DNA from 3 places in the Paenibacillus sp. FSL R7-0340 genome. Region 1 is predicted to be linked to each of the others. Evidence: riboswitches for the same ligand, from Rfam matches in the RefSeq annotation. Region 1 holds a riboswitch; each other region holds the start of a gene.
What was found. A riboswitch is a leader RNA that binds a small molecule or an ion and turns the genes downstream of it on or off. The one in region 1 is predicted to bind cobalamin.
Positions count from the first base shown of each region.

Region 2: linked by a shared signal. The riboswitch ahead of MKX59_RS20965 (ABC transporter substrate-binding protein) and the one ahead of metE (5-methyltetrahydropteroyltriglutamate--homocysteine S-methyltransferase) in region 1 are both predicted to bind cobalamin.
Region 3: linked by a shared signal. The riboswitch ahead of MKX59_RS01365 (ABC transporter substrate-binding protein) and the one ahead of metE (5-methyltetrahydropteroyltriglutamate--homocysteine S-methyltransferase) in region 1 are both predicted to bind cobalamin.

Region 1 is NZ_JBBOBY010000001.1:518,288-522,746, forward strand. It holds gene metE (5-methyltetrahydropteroyltriglutamate--homocysteine S-methyltransferase) at 1-2,184, opposite strand, end outside; cobalamin riboswitch at 2,345-2,540, opposite strand; gene nrdG (anaerobic ribonucleoside-triphosphate reductase activating protein) at 2,717-3,214, opposite strand; gene MKX59_RS02320 (anaerobic ribonucleoside triphosphate reductase) at 3,211-4,459, opposite strand, start outside.
Region 2 is NZ_JBBOBY010000001.1:4,690,163-4,694,621, forward strand. It holds gene MKX59_RS20955 (ABC transporter ATP-binding protein) at 1-131, opposite strand, end outside; gene MKX59_RS20960 (FecCD family ABC transporter permease) at 128-1,174, opposite strand; gene MKX59_RS20965 (ABC transporter substrate-binding protein) at 1,171-2,178, opposite strand; cobalamin riboswitch at 2,387-2,580, opposite strand; gene MKX59_RS20970 (histidine phosphatase family protein) at 2,703-3,461, opposite strand; gene cbiB (adenosylcobinamide-phosphate synthase CbiB) at 3,500-4,459, opposite strand, start outside.
Region 3 is NZ_JBBOBY010000001.1:302,165-306,623, forward strand. It holds gene MKX59_RS01355 (hypothetical protein) at 1-332, opposite strand, end outside; gene MKX59_RS01360 (hypothetical protein) at 877-1,191, opposite strand; cobalamin riboswitch at 1,548-1,751, shown strand; gene MKX59_RS01365 (ABC transporter substrate-binding protein) at 1,969-3,549, shown strand; gene nikB (nickel ABC transporter permease) at 3,565-4,459, shown strand, end outside.

The DNA.
Region 1 (4,459 bases):
TACGCGCAGAGCACGCTGGATCATGCTTAGCATTTCAGATACATCGGGGATGCGCGGACTGTGGATATCGTACACGCCCAGACCGATGCCCTTGTCGTATACCTGATCTTCAAAGCTGACGATCAGTTCTCCGTGACTTCGCGAAGTTTCAATAGATATGACGTCGGCATCCATATCGGAGATGGACTGAATCATATGCTGAAATTCGGAATAGCACATGTGCGTATGGATTTGGGTCGCAGGTTCAACGGTGGCCGTGGTCACAAGGAAGGCTTGAACCGCCCAGTCCAGATAGGCTTGCTGTTGTTCTTTTTTCAGTGGAAGCCCTTCACGAATTGCAGGCTCATCGACCTGAATCATGCCGATGCCCGCTTGTTCCAGTGCCTCTACCTCTGCCCGTAATGCCAGAGCCAACTGTAAAGCAACTTGACTACGAGGAATATCGTTACGTTCAAAAGACCAGTTCAAAATGGTCACAGGGCCTGTAAGCATTCCCTTAACAGGCTTGGAAGTTAACGATTGGGCGAATGCCGTTTCTTCCACGGTCATGGGCTGATCAAAGGAAACGTCTCCGTATATAATCGGCGGTTTGACACAGCGGGAGCCGTAGGACTGCACCCATCCGTTTTGCGTAAAAGCAAAGCCGTTCAGCTTTTCGCCAAAAAATTCAACCATATCGGTCCGCTCAAATTCCCCATGAACAAGCACGTCAATGCCAATGTCCTCTTGAATATCAATCCATTCCTTAATTTGCTGTTGGATGAACGCCCGGTATTGCTCGGCTGACCATTCTCCTTTGCGATAGTGCAGGCGGGCCTTGCGGATCTCGGCGGTTTGCGGGAAGCTACCAATGGTCGTCGTAGGCAGTGGAGGCAACTTCAGCTTATTTTGCTGAATCTCACGACGCTCGGCGAAAGGAACGCTGCGTGACAGAGGCTCTTTTGCCAACAGGTCGGCCAGATCGGCAGCTGTCTGTACGCGTGCCGCTGAACTGTTGAAACGGGCTACCGCATCCGCACTTTGCTCAAGCTTGGCGAGTGCGGAAGGATCGTGTTTGCCAAGTGCAGCCGTCAGGACGGCGATTTCCTCCAGCTTTTCATCGGCAAAGGCCAGCGCTTGCACCAGCTCCTTGTCCAGCTTGTGCTCTGCCTCCAGACTGACTGGCACATGCAGCAGACTGCATGATGGCTGTACGATAAGCTGTGCGGCAGTGGTTTGTTCTGCTAACTGACCCAGCAGGGCAGCCACAGCGTTCAGGTCGCTTCGCCATATATTGCGCCCGTCAATAACCCCAGCGCCCAGCGTTTTTCCTTTAGGGAAGCCATGCTGCAATATATGCTGAAGATTTTCGCCATCATCATACACAAAATCAAGACCCAATCCCTGTACCGGAAGTGCGGACAGACGCTCATAATGGTCCAGGCTGCCAAAGTAGGTTTGCAGCATTATATTCAAGGAGGGCGCAGCTTGAGTCAAAGCTTCATAGACTTCCTGAATAATGTCCAAATCCTCTGCCGGGAATGAGGTGGTTAGGACAGGTTCATCGATTTGGACCCACTGAACGCCTTCTGCCGCTAGTTCAGACAGGATACGGGTGTACAGTGGCAGGAAGCTTCGTACGATGGTGGCCAAATCCTTACGATCATAGCCTTTGGATAAGGTAACGAATGAATAGGGGCCGATGAGGACCGGTTTCCCATCAATGCCTAGTTCTCGTTTTGCTTCACGATAAGCCTGTAAGGGTTTATTTTCAGTGAACACCGGGACTGCGTTTGCCAATTCAGGAACGATGTAGTGATAATTGGTATTCATCCATTTGGTCATTTCACTGGCGGTTGCTCCCTTCTGTCCACGAGCGATCCCAAAATACACGGACAGAGGAACCGGACCTGCGGGACGATGGTTGAACCGTTCGGGTACCAGACCGAACATTACAGATGTATCCAGCATGTGATCGTAATAGGAGAAGTCTCCGACAGGAATGCGATCAATCCCCTTGTCACGCTGCTTGCTCAGATGCTCCAACCGTAATCTTTTCATCTCCGTCTGCAGTTCGCTTTCGTTAATGCTGCCGTTCCAGAAGCGTTCCAGTGCTTTCTTCCATTCCCGGTTTTCGCCGATACGCGGATATCCCAGATTACTGCTAATCAAGCCGGACAATTCAGGCCATTCAATAATGGACATGTACTTTTCCTCCTAGTGGGTAGCTGTTTTATTTTTACGTACCAAAAAAGGCATTCTTCCCCCAGAGTTAAAAATAAGTAGGGGAAAGAATGCCTCCGTGATTAAAAAATCAAAAATACGGCGACTGCTCTTAACACCTCCCTATCTTCCGTAGGTACTTGCGATGTTGTTAAAATAGGCAGGTCTCCTGACTTACGGATCATGACTCTCAGCATTCCTTCCCGGTCTGTGGACCAGTGGATATATGAACAGCTGAAAGTTCCCCGTTTACAGTGGCGGGACCGTGCCGGATTTGCACCGGCTTCCCTTTTAAGCCTGATCTGAATAGAACAGACACCTATCTCCAAGCTATGCGGTTAAGGTATGACGAATAATTATGCACTCGTATACTTGTTCACCATCATAAGTGAAACTTACAGGATGCGCAATAGAAACTCCAATGGAAACAGTTAGCTATATGAAAAAAAGACAAGCCTTACCCATGATGGGGACTTGTCTTAGATATATAGCATCTTGCCGGGTAAACTTCGCGTTAAGCCAATGCAACGGTATAGCCTGCCTGAATACTGGCTTTTACATCTACCAGACGCTGGTTGCGACTGCCCCGGAAGGGAAGGGTCAGGTCTTTTTGCTGTTCTACAAAACGACCATCCACAATCACATCGCACAAAAGTGCTAGCTCCTGTCGCTCCTGATCTGTGAGTAAATCTTCATAGACAAAGCCAGTATAAGCCCACACGGTTCGGTCGGGACAGGCCTCGCGGAAGTCACGCACAAATTGCGAGCATTCTGCTGCTGAGAAAAACGGATCTCCCCCGCAGAGAGTCAGTCCGTCCAACAACGGATTATCCATGATGTCACGAATGACTTCCTGTTGTCGTTGGGGTGTAAATGGCTCACCTGCACGGAAGCTCCACGACGCTGGATTAAAGCATCCGGGACAGGCATGACGGCAACCGCTAATGAACACGACGGTGCGCAGGCCGTATCCTTCGTTCAGAGATTCCGGAATGTAGCCACACAAATTCACTTATGTTTCACCCGGTCTCGAACTTCTGCCTGTTTTGCAGCATTAAAGCGAACGGTATAATCTCCTGTCAGATATCCGGTTACCCGACGTAAGCGCTGAAAGTGTGTGTGCTCCTCATCTGTGCCACATTGGGGGCAGCTTGTCCCGATAATCCCTTCATAACCACATTCCGTACAACGATCCACCGGATGGTTGATGGAGAAGTAGCCAATGTTCTGATGCAGCGCGTACTGAACAATTTTAAGGAACGCATCCGGGTTATTCCGCGCGTTACCATCCAGCTCGATGTATGAAATCGCACCAGCGTTGCAGAGGTTATGGAACGGAGCTTCCAAGCTGATTTTACGAGCAGCCGGGAGCGTATAATACACGGGAATATGAAAAGAATTCGTGTAATATTCTCGATCATTTACCTCGGGAATAATTCCGAAATCACGTTGATCCAGCAATGTGAACTTGCCCGACAGACCTTCGGCAGGCGTAGCGAACAATGTAATATTTAAATTGTGATATTCACTCATTCGATCGCAATACACGCGCATGGAAGTGATGATTCGCTGTGCCTCGCGGTATACGAAATCATCCTCCCCGTGGTGTTTCCCGTATAGTGCCTTCATGCACTCAGCCAGCCCGATGAACCCGATCGAAAGCGTACCGTGCTTTAGTACGCTTCCCACCTTATCATCTGGCGCCAGTTCTTCTCCACCTTCCCATACCCCTTCGCGCATCATAAAGTCCGAAGCTTTGGCCGGCTGGCTGGTCTGGATTTGATAGCGATGGATTAGGCCATCCACCGCAATGCGCATAACTTCTTCCAGTCTCGCATCAAAGCGATCACGGTCAGGTGTCAGGCGTTTGCCTGTGCAAATACCATACTCAATCCCAAGCCGCACCAGATTAATGGTATTGAAGGAGAGATTTCCCTTGCCACTCTGCCGGTTTCTACCGAAACGGTCAGAAATGGTGCGGGTACGGCAACCCATTGTCGCTATAATGGTATCCGGGTCATCAGCACGGTAAAAAGGCAAGTTGAAGGTAGCATCCACATTCACAAAATTGGGATACATCCGTCTGCTAGAGCATTCTACCGCCCGTAAGAACAAATCATAATTGATGTCGCCTTCTGCCTGGTTGATTCCCTCTTTACATTGGAAAATATGCTGCGGAAAAATAGGAGTTTCCCCGCTGCCCAAGCCGCGAATAGTGGCCTCCAGCAGCGATTGAGTAACAAGCCGTCCTTCAGCA
Region 2 (4,459 bases), 4.2 Mb from region 1:
CCCCACCAAGTTCCTTCGTCGACGCTCCAGCTTATATTCTTTAACGCATGGAACTCTCCATAGGCACGTGTTAGACCCGCTACCTCTAACGCCCGATCATGTACCTTCTGTGATTCACTTTGTTCTGTCACAGCATTTCCCCCCTGCGCAGCTTCTTGTTCCGGTACAGGAGATATGCGAAGAACGGTGCCCCAACAAAGGCCGTCATCACGCCCAGAGGAATTTCCGTGGGGGCTAACAACGTGCGAGCCGCCGTATCTGCCCAAGCCATAAAAATAGCTCCACCGAGCGCAGATAATGGAACAATCATCCGGTAATCAGGCCCTGTCACCAGACGAATGATATGCGGTACAACGAGTCCCACAAAGCCAATCACTCCACATACCGAGACAGCGGCTGCTGTCAGCAGCGTGGAAATGATCAGAACAGATAGCTTCGTCGCATCTACATGAACTCCCATGTGAGCCGCCTGACGTTCACCCAAAGCCAAAATATTCAGCACACGTGCCCGGTTCCATAGAAATACCAGTCCTATGACCACATAAGGTAAAAGGATTCCTGTATATGACCAACCGCGCAGGCTAAGACTTCCCATCGTCCAGTACAATATTTCATTGACCGTCTCCTTCGACATGGCTGTCAGAAAGGAAACAACCGCCCCCAGAAAGGATTGCATCACCACACCCGACAAAATGAGACTTTGTGTCGGAATTTTTCCACCTTCCCGTGCCAACGTCAGCACCATCCACAGCGTCAGCATTCCGGTCGTAAATGCCACTAGCGGCAGCGTCCATATGCCAACAAATGAAAATTGAAGGCCCCAATAAATCAGTACTGCCGCTCCTACCGAAGCCCCCGAGGATACCCCCAGTGTATACGGATCAGCCAAAGGATTACGCAGCACACCCTGAAATCCGGCTCCCGCCAGCGCCAGCGCTGCTCCTACCAACATTCCCAGTAACACTCGTGGCAATCTGACCTTCAAAATAATTTGCTCTGAGGATGTATTCCAATCCGGTGTAAACGTATCGCCTAACCATGGAAGGTGGTTAACCAGAATGCCCGTGATCTGGCTGACCGGAAGCTTGGCCGAGCCGATGCCAAGACAGAACAGTAGCGTCAGTAACAGCAGGACAAGACCTGTTCCTCCAAAGCCGATCAGTTTACGGTTCATTTGAAAATTTCAGGATACACGCCCTTGGCCACTTCCTTGAGACCTTCCGTTACGCGTGGACCCGGACGACTAATCAAATTATCATCCACGGCAAATACCCGGTTGTGGCGAACAGCCGATATTTGATCCCATCCACTGCGAGCTTTAATGATTTCGCCGAGCGTTTGACCAGTTTTGTCGTCCTTGACACTTTTGCTGTACAAAATCACGTCAGGGTTCGCAGCAATAATATTTTCCTCACTAATTTGGTACCACCCCTTCTGCGTGGCACCTACATTTTCGCCGCCCGCTAACGTGATCAGCTCGTCCATAAACTCGCCTTTACCAACTGTCCAGCCTGGTGAAAACTCGACGTATACCCGCAGCTTCTGCCCTTTACCGATATTTTTAATTCCTTCTTTCACTTCAGCTACATCTGCTCTCATCTTGTCAGTCACCGCTCTCGCTTCTTTCTGATGATCGGTGATTTTCCCATACAATTCGATGTTAGCCATGACATCTTCAACTGTCTTCGGTTCCGTTTTAAAAATCATAATTCCCATATCGCGCAGCTTGGTCGTAGCCTGTTCACTAAGTGATATCCCTGCAAAAACGACTTCCGGGTTAGCAGCAATGATCGCCTCTTCGTTCGGTTTCATAATACCGCCCACTTTAGGCTTTTTCGTAGCTGCTTCTGGGTAATCAGAGTAGTCGGAGACACCGACAATTTCCTTATCCAGCCCGATGGCGAACAGCGCCTCGGTTTCTGCCGGGGAGACGGAAACGATTTTATCCGGCGCTTTTTTGAATGTAAATTCCTGTCCTGTTGCATCCTTAACTGTGAGTGGGTAAACTGTTTTGCCCGGAGGCTCTTGTGCGGTTACGGTCTGTCCCGGCTGCTGTGAAGAAGTCTGGTTCTCTTTATTTTCAGCATTTTTCCCATTAGCTCCACATGCACTCAGCACAACTGCCAAAATCAGAACCAATAGACCTGTTGTCCAAACCTTTATTTTTTTTCCTGCCATGATTTGCACCCCTTCATAAAAAAATCGTTAAGAGCGTTACTTGAACATCATCAGATATCTTCTAAATCCAGCCTTCTTTTCCTATCAAAAAAACCCCGCATCCTCATATCAGGACACAGGGGTTACGTTAGCGCAGATCGTGCGCAGGCGGCAGCTTCTTTCCGCATGGACAGTCACTGCGAACACGTCATCCTTTCCTCGAAGGATTATGGTGACAGGCGGACGGGCAGGTATCCTGACTTATGGTAAAATGCATGTCCTGAAATTCTTTCATATGCTTAGTAGCACATAAAGCAGGACTAACGGGCATGTTTCCATTTACAGTGGCGGGACCGCGCCGGACTCACACCGACTTCCCTTTTAACAGCGCAGGCAAGGGAAACCATAGTTTCATCACGCTGCGCCGACCTCGTCTGCTGGATATTTGATGTAGTGGTAGTCAAGCCGTTCTTTTACTTGATGATTATAGGTTAAAAAGAGGCGGCTTACAACCCAAACAGCCTCTTTATCCGCTGGTGTCTAACCTAATGAGGAAGCATTTCTGCTATGTAATTGTGCCGTCCTGCCAGCCTCAATTGAATCCTAAATGCTTCTCCCGGCTTCGGATTCAAACTCCAAAAATCATGGCCCGGTATCAGCATGCAAGCTAACTGACGAATTACGCCACCATGCGTAACGACCAAAACAGAGGGTGGCGCAGCAGTCAAATCCATGGGTTGAACTTCCATAGCAACACGCCATTCATACAGAGAGTCAAGAAATTTCCGTAGACGATTCACAAAATCTGCCCAAGACTCTCCTCCAGGAGGGGTTATCCGTTGCGGCTCATCAATCCAAGCGCGATACAACGACACATCCTTGAGCATGTCATACGTTTTTCCATCCCACTCACCAAAATGAAGCTCTCGCAGACGTGGTTCCATCATAGGAGACGTAGTAGATAGGGAACCTCCAGACGTCAATTCTGATTCCGGCACAATGATCTGCAAGGTCTGGCGACATCGCATTAAATCGCTGCAATAGATTCGAGCAAAGGACTGCCCTTGCAATTTTTCTTGCAAAGGCTTTAATTCCTGCTCTGCTCCCGGTAGCAAACCTAAGTCGGAGTGTCCTAGATATCGACGTTCCTTGTTCCATAAGGTTGTGCCGTGACGAACTAACACGAGTTCCATGTCCCAATGCAGATCTTCTTTAGCATCATACGGCACCTTATCCTCCTGTGAGTTCGGACTTTGTGCGTATTCTACTGTCCTTTTTGCTGCTATATCTTGTTTCAAGATCATGTCACTTCCTGCTCGATCATTATTCAGTGTGTCACTCCTCACCGCACCCATCCCAAGGCAAAACAACCTGCGGCTCCTAACAAACACAATCCTACAAACATACTGGACACGGCGAACATCAACTGGATCGTATGCCGTATATCTTTCGACTCTAGCGGTCGTATCCAATCGCCCATGTATGCACGAAAGGAGCGCACGCCATGATACACATTATAGCCTCCAAGACGAATCCCCAGTGCACCGGCAACAGCCGATTCCGGGAAGCCACTGTTCGGGCTTGGGTGCAGACGAGCGTCTCGCTTGACTGTGCGCCAGCTTCTTGCAGCATCTCGCTTGTACATCCACGCCGCTACCACAAGCATTGCCGCTGTCAGGCGTGCCGGAATGTAGTTAGCGACATCATCCAGACGTGCTGAAGCCCAGCCTAAATGCAGATACTTTTCATTTTTGTAGCCAACCATGGAATCGAGCGTATTCACAGCACGATAAGCCAGCGCCAAGGGTGCTCCCCCGATCAAGGCATAAAAAAGCGGGGAAATAATCGCGTCCACGATATTTTCAGCGACCGTTTCGACGGTACCGCGTACAATCTCAGGCTCATCAAGCTGTTGCGTATCTCGCCCAACTATCATGCCCAGCTCCCGCCGTGCCGCAGCCAGGTCATCCGCCTGCAACGCTCGGTATACTGCCATTCCTGCGTCCTTTAGTCCTTTGGAAGCAATCGTGGTCGCAATCAGCACCATTTCTACGCCGACAGACAACCACGGATGAATCCAGGCAAGCAAGTGCAATAGCGCCCAGGCGAGCGTAAAGGAGCCTCCCGCCACAATGAGTGGAAGCAGTATACCCGCACGTTTCAACCCCCGGTCACTTCGGGCCTGGCGGCGAATCGCTTTTTCCAATGCTGAAATGGCATATCCCATACCGATGACTGGATGTGGCAACCACCTCGGGTCACCGATCAGCCTGTCCAAAAGATAGGCTGCCAGGATAATCAA
Region 3 (4,459 bases), 220 kb from region 1:
CCTAGATTTTCATGGGTTTTAACAATAGGAGTCACCCCAATGGATTGGGTACTAATTCTATCATTATTACCTTTTTCTTGATTTAAATTGTCGTAATTGACATAATAGTAATAAACATCATCGTTAACACTACTAGGATCGATATATTTGTAGACTTGTCCTTCCTTGGCCTTTATTTCATCTGTCGGTTCCCATTTTCCGGCTTCTGATTGTATCGTCGATGACAATGGATTCGGCGCATCATTTGCAGAAGCAATGGCTCCATATGGTAATAATATTGCTGTCAATGCTGCAATTATTGCTGTTTTAGTCATGACTTTGAATGGTTTCATAGTATTAAAATTCTCCTCTTCGAAAAATATTATTGGGGGCTAAGAAATGAGTAAATTTGAAAAAAATCTGTTTAAGTATTTGTCTTACGGTTTTTTGGTAGGAATATATTATTCCTTTATTCAAGGACCAACGACGACAACTTCTTCGCTTAACGGCTCATTGCAACTTTACACAGTGTCCGCATCTACTTTTATTTTCAGAACATTATCAACCTCATTTTTACTAAGTCTCCTCTCTGGAGTCGTGTATACAATTGTTTTTTTATCCATAAGAAGGAATAAGTAAATATTACCTGTAAATTTTATGTTTGTAAATAATTTTATTTAATGGATAAAATTTAAAATGAGATAGAAGAGAGCCGTATTGATCGCAACGGTCCTTTTATTAACTGACGGTTTAATAGCAAGTGCCTCCCCGTTTGGTTGTTCGTACAAAACTCTTTAGCTCCACAACTTTTCGAGCGTAAAAGCAAGCCGTCGCTTCGTCCTGGTTTACAGTACGACGCTGTGAACGACCTGCAAGATCCCTCGCTTCGCTCACTTACTAGCTAAAAAATAACTTGACTGCTAGGCACCTAAACGGCACGCTGACATGGCTTGTCAGGAAATGGTCAGTTAACAAATTAAGCCCCCGGCTAATCACCGGAGGCTTTTCAAACTCATTCTCTAAATCACTAAGGAATGTTTTACGGGTAAATTCTCTAATAGTTAAATTTGTCTCAAAGGCTGTCTGAGAAGAATCAACAATATAGTTCTTTTGTTTGGTAGCTGCCCCCAATGCTGTTATCCTTATAATAGAAATTCCACAAGGTTTGCTCACTAAATTTCCGATCAACTCTTTGGTTTTGTCGCTTTTCAAATTTTTTTCTTCCTCAATTTTTTGGAGAAGGAATAACCAACTGCTTTTTCAGGCCTTTGGAATAATGTATCTTTTTTAATAGCTTGTACAAATTGATCTGCAATCTCGCTGCTAAATTTTCGTTCTTTTAGATTCATTAAGTAGTCTGGTACAGTTTTCGGGACATCATGAGGGAGACGGAATGCCCGTCATTTCGTGCACGCAATGAATAGACATCACCTTCATTCTCGCCACATCGTTCAAATTTAAATTATTGTGCAGCATTTATTGACAAGCCTGTGACAACAAAATAAGATCGTAATGGAAAGAAATAAAGGAAGAAAACAGGTGTGAGCCGGACGACTCTATGTACGAGGTTTTGTTGAGACCATGTAGATGGTTGTTGAGCGTGTTCACTTAAAAGGGAAGTTCGGTAGATTCCGACACGGACCCGCCACTGTATACAGGCATCAGCAGGATACTGCTGGAGCTTTCAGAACAGCCACTGGAACTGTGAAGAACCGGGAAGGCCTGAAAGATGCGCCTGGAGTCAGGAGACCTGCCTGTTTTGACATCACTGTCAGACCCACGGGATGCTGGGGAGGTGGTTAGGCGTGCTGCATACGGAATGTCTGAAACCGATCCGATCCCTTCTATGTTTTTGGAGTTGGCTTCGAGGTGAGTTTTGACATTTTATAATGAAAGCATTTCTGACTGCTGATCAAGTGGTCCGGAATGCTTTTTTCGCGTTTTGCGTTAGGTTTATATGATTTTACAAGATAGAGGGGGATTCATTGAATGATTAGCAATCGTAGCAGGCGTTCATGGTTGATATGTACAGGGGTGATGCTGCTGCTGGCAGTTATGGCTCTTTCGGGATGTGCCAGCAATAAGACGTCGGATAGCTCCGGCAAGGGTGAAAACGCGTCAGCACAACAAACAGCGACAGATAAAAAGCTGGTAATGGCGTATACATGGAAACCGTCAGGCGTTGACCCGCACGGAGATAATAGCTGGGATGTGATGCGATCCGGTGCAGGTGAGACACTGGTACGTTTGAATGAAAAGCTGGAGCCTGTGGCTTGGCTGGCAAAGGAGTGGAAGCAGGATAGTCCTACAGTTTGGACGTTCAGCTTGCAGGATAAAGTCACTTTTCATGATGGAAAGAGTATGGATGCAGCAGGTGTAAAAGCGTCTTTGCTGCGCTCTATCGAGAAAAGCCATCTGGCGAAGGATTTACTGAATGTGAAGTCCATTGATGTAAGCGGCCCGCTGGCTTTGAAAATCACGACAAACCAGCCGAACGCGGCGCTGGTGTCCAATCTAGCTGATCCATCGACGATTGTACTGGATGTGGCATCGATGAAAGATGAGCAGAGCTACCCAGCGATGACAGGCGCCTTTAAAATCAAAGCATTCAACAAGGACCAATCCTTGGTCGTAGAGCGTTATGACGGATATTGGGGCGAGAAGGCACGACTGGCTGAAGCGACGATGAAGTTCATTACGGATGGGAATTCGCGCCTGATGGCGCTGCAATCCGGCGAGGTGGACGTGGCGACGGATATTCCGGTTGATAACGCAGAGGTACTGAAAAAGAACGACAAGCTACAAGTGCTGTCGGCTCCCTCCTTGCGCACCCATATGATCGTGTACAATATGGAATCGCCAGTATTCAAGGATGCGGCGAACCGTAAGGTGGTGGACAGCCTGATTCCACGCACATCGATTGTGAGCGCCGTCATGAGGGGCTTCGGTACGGAAGCAAGCAGTCCGTTCCCGAGCATTCTTCCCTTCGGTAAAGTTGAGCGTAAAGCGCTGAACGGAACGGCAGAGCAGCTGTTGACGAAGGATGGCTGGCAGAAAGACGCCCAAGGGACATGGACTAAGCAAGGCAAGCCGTTCGAGGTTACACTGCTGACTTTCCCTCAGCGTCCAGAGCTCTCCGTTATGGCTGAGGTCATCCAAAGCCAATTGCTGAAAGAGGGAATCCAGGTCAAGATTCGCAAGGTGGAAAATATCGACGAGGCGTTGACCAAAAACGATTGGGATTTTGCAATGTACAGCATGCTTACTGCTCATACAGGAGAGCCGCAATATTTTATGGACATGTTTTATTCTTCGAAAAGCGAAGCCAATGTAAGCCGGTATAGTTCCAAACCGCTAGAGAGTATTCTTAACAGCTTGAAGCTGGCGAAGGATACAGCGCAGCGTAATGCTGTGACACTACAAGCGCTGGATATCATCAATGCGGATTTGCCACAGTCGTTCATTGTGCATCCTGATAATGTGTTTGGTGTGAAAAAAGGGGTGGAGGGTTTTACACCCCATCCGATCGAGTATTACTACATTACAGCGCAATCTGATATTACGGAATAACGAGCTGCGTATCCTATGATTCGTTTTATACTGGAACGTGTGGCGCAGCTGCTCATCATTGTATTCGTTGTATCCACGCTGACTTTTGTACTGATGCGGCTCGCTCCTGGTGACCCTGCTACTATTTTGCTCACCGCGCATAATGTCCCTGCCTCTGAGGAGGCGTTGACGACGCTACGGCAGGAACTGGGCTTAAACGAGCCGCTTCATATTCAATATGTGAACTGGCTGCGAGATGTGTTCACGGGGCATTGGGGCACCTCGTATGTATCCAAGGAATCCGTGCTAGCCGAACTATGGAACAGACTGCCTGCTACTGTGGAGCTAGCTGCTGCGGGCTTTGCCGTCATGACGGTGCTTACGCTGGGGCTGGGACTGGCTGCCTCGCTAAAAATCAGCGGCCCACTGGATCGTCTGGGCAGGCTGTTTGCCCTGCTGGGATCGTCGATTCCCTCTTTTTGGCTTGGTTTTCTGTTGATCTATCTATTCTCCGTTCGCTTGGGCTGGCTCCCATCCATGGGAAGGGAGGACTGGACACATCTAGTGCTCCCAGCGCTGACTCTTGGCGCAGGTTTGGGAGCGGTGCAAGCCCGTGTACTGCGCGCTCAAATGCTGGAGCTGGGTGACCGGAATTTTGTGAAAGCAGCGAAGGCTCGAGGCTTTTCACGTATGCATATCCTGTTTTTTGAGATATTTAAGCATGCGGTTCTGCCTATGATTACACTGCTAGGTACCAATCTATCATTTATGTTGGCAGGTAATGTCATCGTCGAGACCATTTTTTCATGGCCGGGGTTAGGCAAGTATTTTATAGATGCGATTACCCAGCGAGATTATCCTGTGATTCAGGGGTATGTTATTTTTGCCGTATTTTTAATTGTAGGTGTTCAGTGTTTGGTGGATTTGGTCC